4 regions of the Mesorhizobium sp. M0217 genome follow, and region 1 is predicted to be linked to each of the others. Evidence: predicted binding sites of a transcription regulator. Region 1 holds the regulator's gene; each other region holds the start of a gene.
What was found. Region 1 encodes PhoB, which activates phosphate uptake and scavenging genes when phosphate is short. Its sites were predicted from a motif close to TGTCATNNANCTGTCAT; they were not measured.
Positions count from the first base shown of each region.

Region 1 (4,211 bases):
CGACGGCGTGATGGCCGAGCATTTCAACACCGGCCTGTTCACCTATGGCGCCTCCAGCCGGCCCGAAACGTCGGGCATGGGCGTGGCGATCATCGGCTCGTTCTACATGATGGTGATCGTGCTGTTGCTGGCGCTGCCGATCGGCGTCGCCGCCTCCATCTATCTGGAGGAGTTCGCCAAGAAGAACCGCTTTACGGACCTGATCGAAGTCAACATCAACAATCTCGCGGCGGTGCCGTCGATCGTCTTCGGTCTGCTTGGCCTTGCCGTGTTCATCAACTTCCTCGGCATGTCGCGCTCGGCTTCCTTCGTCGGCGGCCTGGTGCTGACCTTGATGACATTGCCGACCATAATCATCGCCACGCGCGCCGCCCTCGCCGCGGTGCCGCCGTCGATCCGCTCGGCGGCCCTAGGTCTCGGCGCCTCCAAGATGCAGATGGTGTTCCATCACATCCTGCCGCTTGCCGCCCCAGGCATCCTTACCGGCACCATCATCGGCCTGGCGCGTGCGCTCGGCGAGACAGCACCGCTGCTCTTGATCGGCATGGTCGCTTTCGTCGCCGATTATCCGACGACGCCTTTCGATCCGGCGACCGCGCTGCCGGTTCAGATCTATATGTGGGCAAACGAGGCTGAGCGCGCTTTTGTCGAGCGCATGTCCGGCGCCATCATCATCCTGCTCGTCTTCCTCATGGCCATGAACATCACCGCGATCGTGCTCCGGCGCCGGTTCGAGCGGCGCTGGTAGAAAAAAGGCAATTTGGTATGAACATCATGACCGAACAGTCCCTTGAGAATGCAGTGGGCGACAAAATGAACGCCAAGTCGAACGAAGTCATCAAGATGCGCGGCGACAAGGTCGGCGTGTTCTATGGCGAGAAGCAGGCGTTGTTCGACGTCAATCTCGACGTCCGCCAGAACCAGGTGACGGCGCTGATCGGCCCGTCCGGCTGCGGCAAGTCGACCTTCCTGCGCTGCCTCAACCGCATGAACGACACCATCGATTCGGCGCGGGTGACCGGCAAGATCACGCTCGATGAAGACGACATCTACGACAAGAACATCGATGTCGTCGAACTGCGCGCCCGCGTCGGCATGGTGTTCCAGAAACCCAACCCGTTCCCGAAGTCGATCTACGAGAACGTCGCCTACGGCCCGCGCATCCATGGGCTGGCCAAGCGCAAGTCCGACATGGACCAGATCGTCGAGCAGAGCCTGAAGAAGGCGGCGATCTGGAACGAGGTCAAGGACCGCCTGCAGGAGCCCGGCACCGGCCTGTCCGGCGGCCAGCAGCAGCGCCTGTGCATCGCGCGCGCCATCGCCGTGTCGCCGGAGGTGATCCTGATGGACGAGCCCTGCTCGGCGCTCGATCCGATCGCCACCGCCCGTGTCGAGGAGCTGATCGACGAACTGCGCCAGAACTACACGATCGTCATCGTCACCCACTCGATGCAGCAGGCGGCGCGCGTGTCGCAGCGCACGGCGATGTTCCATCTCGGCTATCTCGTCGAGGAGGGCGCCACCGACAAGATGTTCACCAACCCCGACGACAAGCGCACCCAGGACTACATTACCGGCCGCTTCGGCTGAGCCGTCCGGCGGGTGAATTTTCAGGCACGAGGACCAAGATCATGGGTGAACATACCGTCGCCTCCTTCGATGAAGAGCTCGGGCAGATCAGCAAGCTGATCCGCGACATGGGCGATCTGGCAGGCTCGATGGTCAGCGGCTCGACCAGGGCGCTGCTCAATTCGGACAATGCGCTGGCACAGCGTGTCGTTTCCGACGACGCCATCATGGATGCGCGCCAGCGCGAACTGGACGACCGCGCCATCACGCTGATCGCCAAGCGCCAGCCGATGGCCAACGATCTGCGCGCCGTGGTCGGCTCGATCCGCATGGCCGGCGACCTCGAGCGCATCGGCGATCTCGCCAAGAACATCGCCAAACGCGTCGGCACCGTGGGCTTGAGCGTCACGCCGCGCGACCTCTCGCACTCCATCGATGCCATGGCGCAGCTGGTGCTGATCCAGGTGCAAGGCGTCGTCGAGGAATATGCCGCCACCGATGCGGCAGCTCTTGCAAAACTCAGGAATGACGACGAGCGCATCGACGTCAAATACACGTCCGTGTTTCGTGAGCTCTTGACCTACATGATGGAAGACCCTCGCAACATCACCGCCTGCACGCATCTCTTGTTCTGCGCCAAGAATCTTGAGCGCATCGGCGATCATGTCACCAACATCGCCGAAAATGCGTATTATGTGCTGACCGGCCAGCAATTGCCCGCCAATCGTCCGAAGCAGGACGAGACGGCGATGGCCACGCCGGCCTGATGAGGGTGAACTGCCTATGATCGCGCCACGCATCATGGTCGTGGAGGACGAGGAGCCGCTAGGCGTGCTCCTCCGCTACAACCTCGAATCCGAAGGCTATCACGTCGAGGTGGTGACACGCGGCGACGAGGCCGAGATCCGCCTGCAGGAAAACGTGCCCGATCTCCTGGTGCTCGACTGGATGGTGCCCGCTGTTTCCGGCATCGAGCTCTGCCGGCGGCTTAGAGTGCGGCCCGAAACCGAGCGGCTGCCGATCATCATGCTGACCGCGCGCGGTGAGGAAAGCGATCGCGTGCGCGGCCTGTCCACCGGTGCCGACGACTATCTGGTCAAGCCATTCTCGACGCCGGAGTTCATGGCGCGCGTGAAGGCGCTGCTGCGCCGGGCCAAGCCGGAAGTGCTGTCCAGCGTGCTCAAGGTCGGCGACATCGTGCTCGACCGCGAGTCGCACCGTGTCTACCGCAAGAAGAGCGAGATCAGGCTCGGACCGACCGAGTTCCGGCTGCTCGAATTCATGATGCGCCATCCCGGCCGCGTGTTCTCGCGCAGCCAGCTGCTCGACAATGTCTGGGGCGAGACGATCTACATCGACGAGCGAACCGTCGACGTCCATGTCGGGCGCTTACGCAAAGCGGTCAACAACGGCCGCATGCCGGATGTCATCCGTACCATTCGCGGCGCCGGCTACGCGATCAGGGAAGACTAGGATGCTGCGCGTCGCGCCGTTGCCGGCCATTCAGGCGACATGCTTGCCGGATTTGGCCTGAATGCCCGGCGCGAAAATCTCCTGATCGACGAAGCCGAGCGCGCGCATGGCACAGCCTTCGCGGATCAGCGGCAGCTCGTTGGGCTCGGTGTCGAAGGAGATCGATTTCGAGTGCTGGCCGCCGGCGGTCTGGGCGATCGCTTCGCGCAATGCCGGCTCGATCAGGTCGAAGGCGGCGGCGCTGACGCCAACCATGGCGACAGGCGCCGGGTCGATCAGCGCAAACAGGCTGCCGAGGCCGAAGCCGAGCGCCTCACCGGCCTTGCGATAGGCTTCGCGCTCCGGGCCATCGGTTTCGCGGGCGCGCGCGGCGAGTGCGCGCATATCAGCGTCGCCGATATCGACCGGCTCGGCATCTTCGCTCATCATTTTGGCGCTGCGCCAGATGGCGTAGTTTCCGGCATAGGCCTCGACGCAGCCGCGCCGCCCGCAGCGGCAGAGCGCGCCGCCCGGACGGTGGATCATGTGGCCGAACTCGCCGCCCGAGGAATGGGTGCCGGTGAACAGATCGCCTTTCAGCACCAGCCCCATGCCGATGCCGTGCGACAAGAGGATCGCGATGAAATTGTCGCGGTAGCGCTCGGGCTGGCGCCATTGCAGGGCCACCGCCATCATATTGCAGTCGTTCTCCATGGTGGCAGGAATGCCGAATTCCGCTTCCAACATGTCGGCGAAGGCAATGTCGGTCAGTGGCGTGATTGGCGACCACAGCATGGCCCGCGCCTGCGAATCGGTGATGCCCTGGATACCCATGGCAATGCGGGCGATGCTCTGGACATCGAGGTCCGGGTCCGCGAGACGCCGCCCGACGATTGCTACGCATTCGCCGATCAGCTCGTCGCGCGGCATGGTCAGCGTGTCGAGCCGGCGCTGTTCTTCCGCGACCACCTGGCCGGCATAGTCGATGACGGTGACGGAGAGGAAGTTCAGCGACAGCACCACGGTCATGACCGCCGCCGCTTCCGGGTTGAGGCCAAGGCCGACCTGCGGCCGGCCGCGTTTCAGCGAGCCGGTCTCGCCAGGCTTGCCTTCAATCAGGATGCCTTCTTGAATTAGATCAGACGAGATTGCCGATATCGTCGAATGGCTGAGGCCGGTGGTCGCCGCAA
Region 1 covers NZ_JAMYSN010000013.1:54,656-58,866, reverse strand. The annotation lists gene pstA (phosphate ABC transporter permease PstA) at 1-748, shown strand, start outside; gene pstB (phosphate ABC transporter ATP-binding protein PstB) at 766-1,590, shown strand; gene phoU (phosphate signaling complex protein PhoU) at 1,632-2,336, shown strand; gene phoB (phosphate regulon transcriptional regulator PhoB) at 2,353-3,042, shown strand; gene NKJ18_RS20425 (ROK family protein) at 3,073-4,211, opposite strand, start outside.

Region 2 (4,211 bases), on a different contig from region 1:
GCGGCTTCAAGCTAATCAGTTCTCAAAACATTCGGAATGGGATATGGGTCGTCGCCGCGTGGGGTCGCATATCCTGTTGGATATGATGAATAGGCTGGGGGGATCATGTCCGACAATCCGCTTTTTTCCGAGCGCCTGAACCGGCGCGCGTTTCTTGGAATATCCGCTTTGGGTGCCGCTTCCATGGCGCTTTCAGCCTGCACCACGACCGACGTCGTGGTGCCGCCAACGCCCGCTCCGGCGCCCGAACCGGCTCTGGGCGATGCCGCCACCATGTATTCGGCGCGCGTCGATGAGGGCTTTTCATTGCCGGCAATCCCCGTGGCCAAGCTCGATCCGAAGTTCGTGCGCCAGATCGTGGACGATCCGACCGGCGAAAAACCCGGCACGATCGTCGTCGATACATCCGAGCATTTTCTCTATCTGGTGCGCGACGGCAGCAAGGCAATGCGCTATGGCGTCAGCCTCGGCAAGGCCGGGTTTGGCTGGACCGGCAGCGCCGTGATCCAGGCGCGCAAGAAATGGCCGGTGTGGACGCCGCCGCCCGAAATGATCCAGCGCCGGCCGGAACTGGCGAAATATAAGGACGGCATGCCGCCGGGACCGCAGAGCCCGCTCGGCGCGCGTGCGCTCTATCTGTTCCGCGACGGCAAGGACACGATGTACCGGCTGCACGGCACGCCGGAATGGGATTCCATCGGCAAGAACGCGTCGTCGGGCTGCGTGCGCTTCATGAACCAGGACATTATCGACCTCTACAGCCGGGTCAACGGCGTAGCCCAGGTCTATGTGCGCCCGAACCTGTCGGCCGCAGGCAAGATCATGGCCGTGTCGAGCCGGACCGCCGAGCCGATCGATGCCGGCGTGCCAAGGGATGCGGAGATTTTGAAATAGGTGCCTTCACGGCATCGCTGATCGCCGACAAACGTTTAGAGGCGGACGCGCCGGGCGCGTCCGCCTTTCCGTAAACGGCTACTTCTTGGCGAGGCCCGGAAGCGTGACCTGATAGACCAGGAACATGGTGTCGACATCGGCGCCGTCGTCGGCCTTGTAGGGCGCGCCGACCTGAAAACCGTCCTGGGTGAGAAAGTCGTTATCGTTGCCGACGAACAGGAAATAGTCGTCGGGCAGCGCCGGATCGAGCAGGCTGACCACAGACATTGCTTCCCACTTCTCCGAGAGATTGTTCTTGTCGTTCGGCTTGCCGTCATGCAGGCCGAAACGGCCGAGTTCCTTGTTGTCGTTGATGTCAATGAACGGCGTCAGCTTGGCCGGGGTCACCGAGGGGTCGAGCACGCCCTTGGGCGCCAGCGGCTTGTCGGCGGCATCGAAGGCGCCGCCGGCAATGTCGGTGGCGCCAGAGACGTCGACGACGAAAATCTGGCGCAGCAGCGAAGTATCGCCCTTCACCCCCTGGCCGTTTCCGCTGTCGCGCGCCAGCATCAGGAAGGTCTTGTCCGACAGCGCCACGATTTCGCTCTGCGCGGCGACCTTGGTCTTGTCCTTGGCGTCCTTGAACACCGGCAGCGGCACGGCATATTCATGCACCAGCTTGAGATGGGCCGGGTCGGAGGCGTCGTAGACCAGCGCGCGGGTGTTCTGGCGCGTCGCGGGCGAATCGCCGCCATCCTGGCGGGGCGCCGACTGCAGCACAGTGATCAGCGACTTGCCGTCCGGCGTCAGCGCCATGCCTTCGAGGCCTTGATTGTTCTGGCGGCCGGTTTCGGGATCCTTCGGATCGGGTTCGGCTGCACCGGGGCCCGGATTGTCGAAGGCGAAGTTCGGCGCGCCCTTGCGCATCGGCACCAAAGCGGCGGGCGGCTGCGTTGCCGACAACAGATGGCCGTCGGCCGAGAAGCGGTAGATGTTGGGGCCGTATTCGTCAGAGATGAACATGGTGCCGTCGGGCAGCCGCGCGATCGCCTCATTGTCGAGCGCCAGCTTGCCATTGGCCTCGGGCAGGATCGGCAGGTCGCCATTGGCCGCGCGCACGCCGTTGAGCGGATCGAGGCCGGTGGCGTCAGCGCCCTTGTCGTCGGTGAGGAGCAGGGAATCGGCAAGCGTCGCCTTGACGCCTGTCTGTTCCTGGCCGGAGGTGGGCGTGGCGCCCAGTGCGGTCGGCGTGAATTCGATATGAATAGTGTTGAGGCGCGGCCGGTAATCGGTGGTGCCGACGACATTGTAGCCACGGTCCGGCAGCAACCAGAGCGAGCCCTTGTAGCCGTCCGCGCCACGGGTCCAGCTTGCGGCGTCGATGGACATGCCGGAGCCGGAGCCGAAGGTCTCGCCGAACTTGTCCTTCTGATCGGCCGGGATGCGGCCGACGCCGACCAGGCCCTTGTTGACGAAGCCGCCAACGGTGGCGGTGCTGTCGGCAAGGGCAGGGGTCAGGGCGGTAAACAGCGCCAGCGCGGCGCCGAGCGACACGGTTCGGTGCGAGATTTTCATGGAGATCCTTTTTGTGACAAGCCTTGAGCGGCGCAAAGGGGCCACCGCATCGCATCGACGATGTCGCCCTCTCGCAAAGCGGTCTAGGACGCGAACATGATACTTGCGTGACAGAGAGGGCCTCTTCCTTCTCCCTTGTAGGAGAGGGAAGAGCGCAATGATCAATCGCTGTCGCGGGCGATCAGTTCCAGCGGCCAGACTTCGCGGATGATGCGCGGACCTTCCGGGCCGGCAAAGGCGGGAAGCGAGGCCAGCAGCATTTCGGCCAGCCGCCGGCCCATCGGCTCCAGCGACGGACGGAAGGCGGTCAGCGCCGGCGAGAAATAACGGCAGAGCGGCGTGTCGACGATGACGATCACCGCGATGTCGTGGCCGGGCCTGATGCCCATCTCGGCCAGTGCCTTGCAGCCGCCGAGCGCCATTGCGTCATTGTTGAAGATGATGGCTGTGGGCCGGTCCTTGGAGAGCATCACGCGCGGCGTCACCTGGTAGCCTCCGGCCTCGTTGATGAAGCCGTCGGCGATCAGGCCGGGGTCGACTTCGATGCCATGCCGCCCCAGCGCCTTGCGGTAGCCGTCGAGGAACAGGTAGCCGAAGTTGAGATCCAGCGAAGGGCGGATGGCGGCAATGCGGCGGTGGCCGCGCGCGACCAGCCGGTCGACGGCTTCATCACCCGCCCTCTCGAAATCGATATCGAGCGAAGGATAGGTGTCGTCGCCGGATTGACTTCGGCCAAGCGTGGCGAAGGGAAAGCCAGCCTTGCTGAGATAGTCGATCCGATCGTCTTCCCGCCGTGTATTGGCCAACACGACCGCGTCGGCTCGGCGCGTCTCAACCACGCGGCGCAGCCTCTCCTGCTGATATTGGCCGGGCTCGCCCATGACGACCATCAGATCCAGGTCATCCTCGGCCAGTCGGCCCTGCAGACCGATCAGGAACGGGATGAAGAAGGGTTCGCCATATTGCTGGTCGCCCGGATGCGGCTGCAGCATGAAGGCGATCGAATGGGTGGTGCCTTGCCGCAGACTGCGGCCGGACTGGTTGGGCGAATAGTTCAATTGCTTGGCGGCGGCGAGCACGCGCTGGCGGGTGTCGGCATTGACGTCGGCGCGGCCGTTCAGCGCCCGCGACACGGTGCCGATCGAAATGTTCAGGTGACGCGCAAGGTCATGGATGCTGGACGCCAAGGACAGTTCTCCCCCTGTCTTGGCTAGCACCGGCTGCCGCCCAGGCCAAGGCTTCGGGATGATTTTCGCTGGCAGCCGATTGACATTCTACGCCATCGGGTGTGTTCTCGTAAACGTTTACGGAGAAACGTTTACGGTGGTGCCGGAAATGCCGTGACATTCGGTCTGGAGGGACCGGACGGGAGGAATGCCGGATGATGAATGCCGTCCTCGTCGGCTGTGGTGCGATGAGCAAGGCCTGGCTCGATGCCGCGAGGCAGATCGACGGGCTGGCCATTGTCGGCTTGGTCGATCTCGACGCAGAACGGGCGAAGGCGAGGGCGCGCGAATACGGGCTCGACGGCGCGGTAATCGGCACCAGCCTCGACGCGGTGCTCGACCAGACCAGGCCCGACGCGGTGTTCGATGTCGTGGTTCCAGCCGCCCGGCGTGATGTCGCCTTTGCCGCCTTTGCCCATAATTGCCATCTGCTGACGGAAAAGCCGCTGGCCGATACTCCGGAAAACGCGCGCGCCATCGTCGATGCGGCACGTAACGCGGGGCGTATCCATGCGGTCGTGCAGAACCGCCGCTACG
Region 2 covers NZ_JAMYSN010000003.1:435,612-439,822, forward strand. The annotation lists gene NKJ18_RS09050 (L,D-transpeptidase) at 106-894, shown strand; gene NKJ18_RS09055 (esterase-like activity of phytase family protein) at 973-2,448, opposite strand; gene NKJ18_RS09060 (LacI family DNA-binding transcriptional regulator) at 2,610-3,635, opposite strand; gene NKJ18_RS09065 (Gfo/Idh/MocA family protein) at 3,830-4,211, shown strand, end outside.
Region 2: a site for PhoB is predicted at 2,545-2,561, ahead of NKJ18_RS09055 (esterase-like activity of phytase family protein). Genes of this name have one in related genera too.

Region 3 (4,211 bases), on a different contig from region 1:
TCGGACGGCAGCCAGTTCACGACCGGTGCGGCTGAAAATCCGACGCTGACGATCGTGTCGCTGGCTATCCGCCAGGCCGAATACATCGCTTCGCAAATGTCGGCCAAGACGATCTGAGCCGTCCTCCCGGATCGCTACGCGGAACGCGCATGGCGCGTTCCGCCTTTTTCACTAGGACTCACTATGCGCCGACCGGCTGTCCGTCCCTGCGGCGGATGGCGACGACGGAAGGTCGCGGCAACTGGCCGTCTTTGAAATCGGGCCATAGCGTCTGCGCCTTGTCGAGCGTCTCGGCATCTTCCGCAGGGTGCTGCACCGACAGGAACAAAGTCGTGCCGTCCGGCGTGAAGCACGGGCCGGTCGCTTCGGCGCCGTGCGGGCAGGTGAACAGCAGCTTCGGCAGGCCGCGCGCCGCACCTTCGGTGTCGACGCCATAGACGCCGTCCGGCAGGTCGAAATCATTGGCGCCGTCCGTCGCCACCCACAGCCGCCCCGCCGGGTCGAAGGTGATGTTGTCGGGGCAGACGAACCAGCCATTGTCCGACGTGTCCGGATGAAAAGTGGCGCCAACCTTGGCATCTTTCGGGTTGCCGCAGAGCACGAACAGGTCCCAGGCATACTTTTCCGCCGTGTGGTCGGCATCCGCGCCGCGGCCGCCGGGCGGGATCAGTTCGACAATATGGCCCCAGAGATTTTCCGGCCGCGTGTTGGCCGGATTGACCTTTGACTGGTCGCGCTTCTTGTTCTTGGTCATCACCGCATAGACGCGGCCGGTCACCGGATTGGTCTCGATGTCCTCGGGCCGGTCCATCGGCGTGGCGCCGAGCGCATCTGCCGCAAACCGCGTCTTCAACAGCACCTCGGCCTGGTCGGCAAAACCGTTCTCGACGGTAAGCTTGCCCTGGCCGTGCACCAACGGCAGCCACGTCATCGAGCCATCGGCATCGAAGCGGGCGACCGACAGCACGCCATCGTCGAGCAGATCGGCGCCGGAGGCCGGGTTGGCCTTGTCATAGGCCTTGGCCGAGACGAAGCGGTACATATATTCGAAATAGTCGTCGTCACCCATATAGACGACAACGCGGCCGTCCTTGTTGAGGACCACGGTCGAGGCCTCATGCGACATGCGGCCAAGTGCCGTGCGCTTCACCGGCCTGGACTGAGGATCGTAAGGGTCGATCTCGACCACCCAGTCGAAGCGGTTGGCCTCGTTCGGTTCCTTGTCGAGGTTGAAGCGGTCATGGAAGCGGCCGCGGCCATAGATGTCGGAGCCGTCGAAGCCGTAACGGTCGAGCAGGTCGGCAGTCGGCGCCTTTTTCGGGTCGCCGCCGAAAATGTCGGACACGCCTTCCTCGCAGGTCAGCACCGTACCCCAGGGGGTGAAACCGCCGCTGCAATTATAGCTGGTGCCGAGCACTTTCGTGCCAGTCGGGTCGGCCGAAGTTTTCATCAGCGCATGGCCGGCAACCGGTCCGGAAACGGTCATTTCGGTGTTGGCGGTGATGCGGCGGTTGAGCGGGCTGTCCGCCACGGTTTCCCACTTGCCGTCCTTCACCTGCACCTCGAGGATCGAATGGCCCATCGCGGCCATGCCGAGATTGACCTGTTCCCTGGTCATCGTCTTGCCGGCATCGCCCTCGGTCATCCCCGGAAACATCACATTGGGCGAGATGTATTCGTTGTTGACGCAGAGCAGGCCATGATCGGAATTCACCGTGCCCTTGGGCAGCGGCATGAAGGCGATGTAGTCGCAATTGTAGCCGAAGCGCTTTTCCTGTTCCTCCGCCGCGACCTTGTTGCCGTCGAATTCGGCGAGGCCGGCTGCAAGCGGGTCGCCCCAGCGCGCGACGATGGTCGTCTCATAGCCTTCGGCGGCGGCATGGGTCTTGTCGTAGACCCGCTTCAGCTCGGGAAAGCCGAGCGTCGACTGCGCTGCGGCGGCATGCGTTTCGCCGGCAAACAAGGAGCCGACAAAGCTGCCGCCGGCAATCAGCGCGCCGGAGGCGAGGCTGCCTTTCAAAAGAGACCGGCGCGAGACGCGCTCGGCAATGATTTCGCGGATGACGGGGGAGGATGAAGACGGTGTATTGGCCATGGTGTCTGCCTCTCAGGGTGGATGTTACGGCGCACCGTTGCCCTAGTCTGCTTAGGCAACATTCACATGACATAAGAGGAAGGTTTTGCCGCAACTGGGCGCGGCACTACGCATCGCTCAGCCCTTGGTGCAGGTCGAGGCGGTGAAGGCGCCGTCGGGCTGCTTCAGAATGATGTCGAATGACGGGGCGGTCTCGCCGTCCAGTGTTGCCTGTGTCATGGAGACGGAGTTGCCACCGGTGGTATAGCCGCCCAGCGGCCCGAGCCAGGTGATCTCGCCATTGGCGTTCATCTGATAGTTGTAGCCTTGCAGCGCCGTTCCGAACGTCACCGGGCCGGTATAGACATTGCCCTTGATAGTGATGTCGCCGAGGTTGAGGAAGGCGCCGAGCAAATAGACCTCGCAATGATAGGTGCCGTCAGGAAGTTTGCCCTCGCTGAAATCGGCGCGCGCGGCGCCGCTCGTTGCCATCAGCAGCAGGATGCAGGAAATGCGTGAGATGCGAGATGTCATGACGTCTCTCTTTTGAAGGGCGAGCTTGCCCTATTTTTGCGCGGTGCCGCAACATTGTTCGCCCGGAACCCACGGCCGGAGATCAAAAACTAGGCATTTGTCTCAATTGGGCGAAAATTAGGCAAAAGTGGTGTGCGCTGCGCAAATTTGCCTCAATCAATTTTTACCGGCTGCCTTTTTGTTTCTCCAGCTCATATACCAACCGGCTGATAACGCTCGGCTATTCCATCTTTGTGAGCGGCGCCTTCGCGTTTGGCACGGCAGTTGCTTTGCATTGTCGCGGTGCAATCAAACAGCTTGGGAGTCTTCGGTATGAGGGGTAATTTCTCCACAATAACAAAAATGTTTTCGGCGGGCGTGATCGCCGCCGGCCTGTCGATGTCGTCTCCGGCCAAGGCCGCCGAAGACACGATCAAGGTCGGCATTCTGCATTCGCTATCGGGGACCATGGCGATTTCGGAGACGACGCTGAAAGACGCCATGCTGATGCTCATCGAAGAGCAGAATGCCAAGGGCGGTCTGCTCGGCAAGAAGCTCGAGGCGGTCGTTGTCGATCCGGCCTCCAACTGGCCGCTCTTTGCCGAAAAGGCGCGCGAGCTGATCTCGAAGGACAAGGTCGCCGCCGTGTTCGGCTGCTGGACCTCGGTGTCGCGCAAATCGGTGTTGCCGGTGTTCTCGGAACTCGACAACATCCTGTTCTACCCCGTCCAGTATGAGGGCGAGGAAAGCGAGCGCAACGTGTTCTACACCGGCGCCGCCCCGAACCAGCAGGCGATTCCTGCCGTCGATTATCTCATGAGCGAGGACGGTGGCTCGGTGAAGCGCTGGGTGCTGGAAGGCACCGACTACGTCTATCCCCGAACCACCAACAAAATCCTCGAGGCCTATCTGAAGGCCAAGGGCGTCGCCGCCGAAGACATCATGGTCAACTACACGCCGTTCGGCTTCTCCGACTGGCAGACCGAAGTCTCCGCAATCAAGAAATTCGGCTCGGCCGGCAAGAAGACCGCCGTCGTCTCGACCGTCAATGGCGACGCCAACGTTCCGTTCTACAAGGAACTCGGCAACCAGGGCATCAAGGCCGAGGACATCCCGGTCATGGCCTTTTCGGTCGGTGAGGAAGAACTGGCCGGTCTCGATACCGCGCCGCTGGTCGGCCATCTCGCTGCCTGGAACTATTTCGAGAGCGTCGACACACCCGAAAACAAGAAGTTCATCGCCGACTGGCACAAGTTCATCAAGAATGACAAGCGCACCACCAACGACCCGATGGAAGCTCACTATATCGGCTTCAACATGTGGGTGAAGGCGGTCGAAAAGGCTGGCACCACCGATCCCGACAAGGTCATCGACGCCATGGTCGGCGTGTCCGTGCCGAACCTCACCGGCGGCTATTCGACCATGATGCCGAACCATCACATCACCAAGCCGGTGCTGATCGGCGAGATCCAGGCCGACGGCCAGTTCGAGACCGTGTCGCAGACGCCCGGCCTCGTGATGGGCGACGAATGGTCCGACTATCTGCCCGATTCCAAGGACCTGATTTCGGATTGGCGCGCGCCTCTGTCCTGCGGCAACTTCAACGTTGCCACCGGCAAATGCG
Region 3 covers NZ_JAMYSN010000005.1:282,994-287,204, reverse strand. The annotation lists gene NKJ18_RS12365 (GMC family oxidoreductase) at 1-117, shown strand, start outside; gene NKJ18_RS12360 (PhoX family protein) at 182-2,095, opposite strand; gene NKJ18_RS12355 (hypothetical protein) at 2,213-2,608, opposite strand; gene urtA (urea ABC transporter substrate-binding protein) at 2,921-4,211, shown strand, end outside.
Region 3: a site for PhoB is predicted at 2,151-2,167, ahead of NKJ18_RS12360 (PhoX family protein). Genes of this name have one in related genera too.

Region 4 (4,211 bases), on a different contig from region 1:
CCGAGTGTCCGCTCGCCATCCATAGAGCCAGTCGAGGTCGGCGGCGAGCTTGTCGGGCGAGCGCATGGCCAGGAACAGATTGCGGGCGATCGCCACCGGGCCGGCAGCATGCCAGGCGAGGCGGTTTACGGCCCCACGACGCGCGGCCTTGGCGACACGCGGCCGCCGAAGATTTTCCCAGATTTGAAAACTTCTGGGCAGATCGCCAGGGAAATCGGCGATAGCGTCGGCAAGCGTGATGGCATCTTCGATCGCCATTGCCGCGCCCTGTGCGGCAAACGGCGTCATCGCATGCGCAGCGTCGCCGATCAGCGCGATGCCCCGCGGGCTCGTCCACCGCTGTTGTTCGACGGTGTGGATCGGAAAGGCCGTCCATGGGCCAGCCAGTGCCACAAGCTTCGTCAGGCCCGGCGCGGTGCCGCGCAGGGCAGCCGTGAGGATCGCGGGATCGGCATGGCCCGACCAACCTTCGGCCATGCGCTCACCCTTGGTGAATGCGGCGAGATTGAAGGCCCGGCCTTTGCTGACGGGATAGGCGACCATGTGGAAGCCTGGATGCAGGAACGTGGTGACGCAGTCGGCGGCGCCGATCGCGGCAAAGGCCTCTCCGGCCGCACCGTCGGCCGCGATTGTAGCCCGCCAGGCGAGTTCGCCCGAAAAACGGCTTTTGACGAAGTCCTCGCCTGCGAGTTGCGCCCTGACCGCCGACCAGACGCCGTCGGCGCCGACCAGCAGTTTGCCGCGTGCCTCGATCTCGCGGCCGTCCACTTCGGCGGTCACGGCGACATATTGCGCGTCTTTGACGATGCCGGTCACGCGGGCGCCGGTGATGAGCTCAATCTCTGGCCGTTCCGCCATTTGCGCCAGCAGCGCTGCCTGCAGATCGGCGCGGTGAGCGACGAGATAAGGCGCCTGCCAGCGCGCTTCGGCGGCTTGCCCAAGCGGTACCCGCGCCAGTTCGCGCAGCGTCCCGGCGTCCTTGAGCACGACCGCTTCCGGCCGCAACGCTGCCGGCAGCAGCCGGTCGAGCACGCCGAGTTTTCCAAGAATGCGTGTTGCGTTGGGCGAAAGCTGGATGCCGGCGCCGGCCGCGTCTAGGTGCTGTGCCTGTTCGATCAGCTTTACCGGATAACCCCGTCCGGCGAAGGCAAGGGCAGCGGTCAGCCCGGCGATGCCGGCCCCGGCGATTATGACCTGCCGGGACCTGATGTCTTCCATCGGGCTTGTCGCGGAAGGATCAGGCGGCCTGGTCGATATAAAGGCAACCGGCCGGCAGCGTTTCCGTCGCCCTCAGCTTCGCCGAATAGCGGTAGAGCGTCGAGCAGTAGGGACAGACCTTTTCATTGTCGTCGCCCATGTCGAGGAACACATGCGGGTGGTCGAAGGGCGGGTTGGCGCCGGTGCACATGAATTCCTTGACGCCGATGTCGATTGCCGGATGGCCCGCATCGTTCTGGAAATGGGGAATGGAACCGCCTGCCATCGTCGTCTCCTTGATCTCGTCGAAAAGCATCTGGAACATAACAGGCCTGTTTGCAAGATCGATGAAATGAAACTGTCGCAAAAGCCTGTCAGAGGATACGTTGAGCCGGTTAAGTGCATGTCCCTGAAATCGGAACGGTTTTCGCCGAAGGGTCATGCGCCACAAAAGCGTGTTAGAGGCATGGCACGTCCAGCGGCGCTCCAAGGGACGGTTGGCGGGGGAAGAGCAGGAACCATGAACGAACTGAAGCCGGTGCAGAGCGAATTCATCAATGTCGAGGTGGCGAGCCCCGAGGGCGGCAACCCCGATCGGTTCGTCAACCGTGAGTTCTCCTGGCTGCAGTTCAACCGGCGTGTGCTCGAGGAATCCCAGAACCAGCACCATCCGCTGCTCGAACGCGTCCGTTTCCTGTCGATTTCAGCCGCCAATCTCGACGAATTCTTCATGGTCCGCGTCGCCGGCCTTGCCGGCCAGGTGCGCGAAGGCATTGCGCTCAAGAGCCCCGACGGCCGCACGCCGGAGCAGCAGCTGGAACAATTGCTGCGCGAGGTCGAGCGGCTGCAGGAGGACCAGCAGAACAGCCTTTCGGCGCTGATGTTGCTGCTCAACAAGGAAGGCATTGAGAGCATCACCCGCGATGCACTGACCAAGGATGAGAAAGTCTGGCTGGAAGATCATTTCCAGGACCAGGTCTTCCCGGTCCTGACTCCACTGTCGATCGACCCGGCGCATCCGTTTCCGTTCATTCCCAATCTCGGCTTCTCGATGGCGCTGCAATTGCGCCACCGCAAGAATGGCGAGGAGATGAGCGCGCTTCTGCGCCTGCCGGTGGCGCTGAAGCGCTTCATCCGCCTGCCCGACCGCAAGCAGCACGTTCGCTTCATTCCACTGGAGGAGGCTGTCGGCCTCTATATCGGCAAGCTGTTCCCCGGCTATGAGGTCAAGGGTTCCGGCACCTTCCGCATCATCCGGGACAGCGATATCGAGGTCGAGGAAGAGTCGGAAGATCTCGTGCGCCTGTTCGAGACGGCGCTGAAGCGGCGCCGCCGCGGTTCGGTCATCCGCATCGAATTCGACAAGTCGATGCCCGGTGAATTGCGCGAGTTCGTCGCCGGCGAGCTTGGCGTCTCTTCGAGCCGCATCAGCGTTCTGACCGGCCCGCTGGCGCTCAGCCAGATTTCCGAGATCGTCGCCGTGCCGCGCGACGACCTGAAGTTCACCCCCTACAATCCGCGCTTTCCCGAGCGCATCCGCGAGCATGGCGGCGATTGTTTCGCGGCCATCCGCGAGAAGGACATCGTCGTCCACCACCCCTATGAATCCTTCGACGTGGTGGTCCAGTTCCTGCGCCAGGCAATGGCCGACCCGGAGGTGGTGGCAATCAAGCAGACGCTCTACCGCACCTCCAACGACAGCCCGATCGTGCGCGCCTTGGTCGACGCGGCCGAGGCCGGCAAGTCGGTGACCGCCCTGGTCGAGCTCAAGGCGCGCTTCGACGAGGAAGCCAACATCCGCTGGGCGCGCGACCTCGAACGCGCCGGCGTCCAGGTCGTGTTCGGCTTCCTCGAACTGAAAACCCATGCGAAAATGTCGCTCGTGGTGCGGCGTGAGGACGGCAAGCTGCGCAACTATGTACATCTCGGCACCGGCAACTACCATCCGGTGACCGCGCGCATCTACACCGACCTGTCCTTCTTCACCACCGATCCGACGATCGCGCGCGATGTCGCCCAGCTGTTCAACTTCATCACCGGCTACGCCGAGCCGACCGATGAGATGCGGATCGCCATCTCGCCGTTTACGCTGCGCAGCCGTATCCTCAAGCACATTGCCGACGAGGTCGCCTACGCGCTGGCTGGCCGTCCGGCGCGCATCTGGATGAAGATGAACGCGCTCGTCGATCCCAACATCATCGACGCGCTCTATGACGCCAGCCGTGCCGGCGTCGAGATCGATCTCGTCGTGCGGGGCATCTGCTGCCTGCGGCCGCAGGTGCCCGGCCTGTCGGAAAACATCAGGGTCAAGTCGATCGTCGGCCGCTTCCTCGAACACAGCCGCATCTACTGCTTCGGCAACGGCCATGGCCTGCCGTCGGACGAGGCGATCGTCTACATCGCCTCGGCCGACTTGATGCCACGCAATCTCGACCGCCGCGTCGAGACTATGGTGCCGATCACTAATCCGACGGTGCATGAACAGATCCTTGGCCAGATCATGCTGGGCAACATCATGGACAACCAGCAAAGTTTCGACGTATTGGCTGACGGAACCTCCCGGCGCGTCGTGCTGGAGGAGGGTGAGGAACCGTTCAACGCGCAGGAATATTTCATGACCAATCCGAGCCTGTCGGGACGGGGTGACGCGCTGAAGTCGCATGCGCCCAAGCGCATCGCGCAGTTCAAGCGTCGCAAGAAGAACACCGGCTGATGATTTCAACGTCCCAAGGCCGGCTGCAGGATCGCCGGCCGCTGTCCATCATCGACATCGGCTCGAACTCGATCCGCCTTGTCGTCTATGAAGGGCTGGCGCGCTCGCCTACCTTGCTGTTTAACGAAAAGATGCTGGCCGGTCTCGGCCGCGGCATCGTTTCGACCGGCAAGCTCGATCCCGAGGCGGTGACGCGCTCGATGGAGGAGTTCCGCCGTTTCCGCGCGCTCTCCGACCAGGCGGGTGCGGAGCACATGTTTGTGCTGGCAACGGCCGCGGCCCGCGAAGCGATCAACGGACC
Region 4 covers NZ_JAMYSN010000031.1:54,154-58,364, forward strand. The annotation lists gene NKJ18_RS29205 (FAD-dependent monooxygenase) at 1-1,218, opposite strand, end outside; gene NKJ18_RS29210 (zinc-finger domain-containing protein) at 1,238-1,483, opposite strand; gene NKJ18_RS29215 (RNA degradosome polyphosphate kinase) at 1,718-3,910, shown strand; gene ppx (exopolyphosphatase) at 3,910-4,211, shown strand, end outside.
Region 4: a site for PhoB is predicted at 1,546-1,562, ahead of NKJ18_RS29215 (RNA degradosome polyphosphate kinase). Genes of this name have one in related genera too.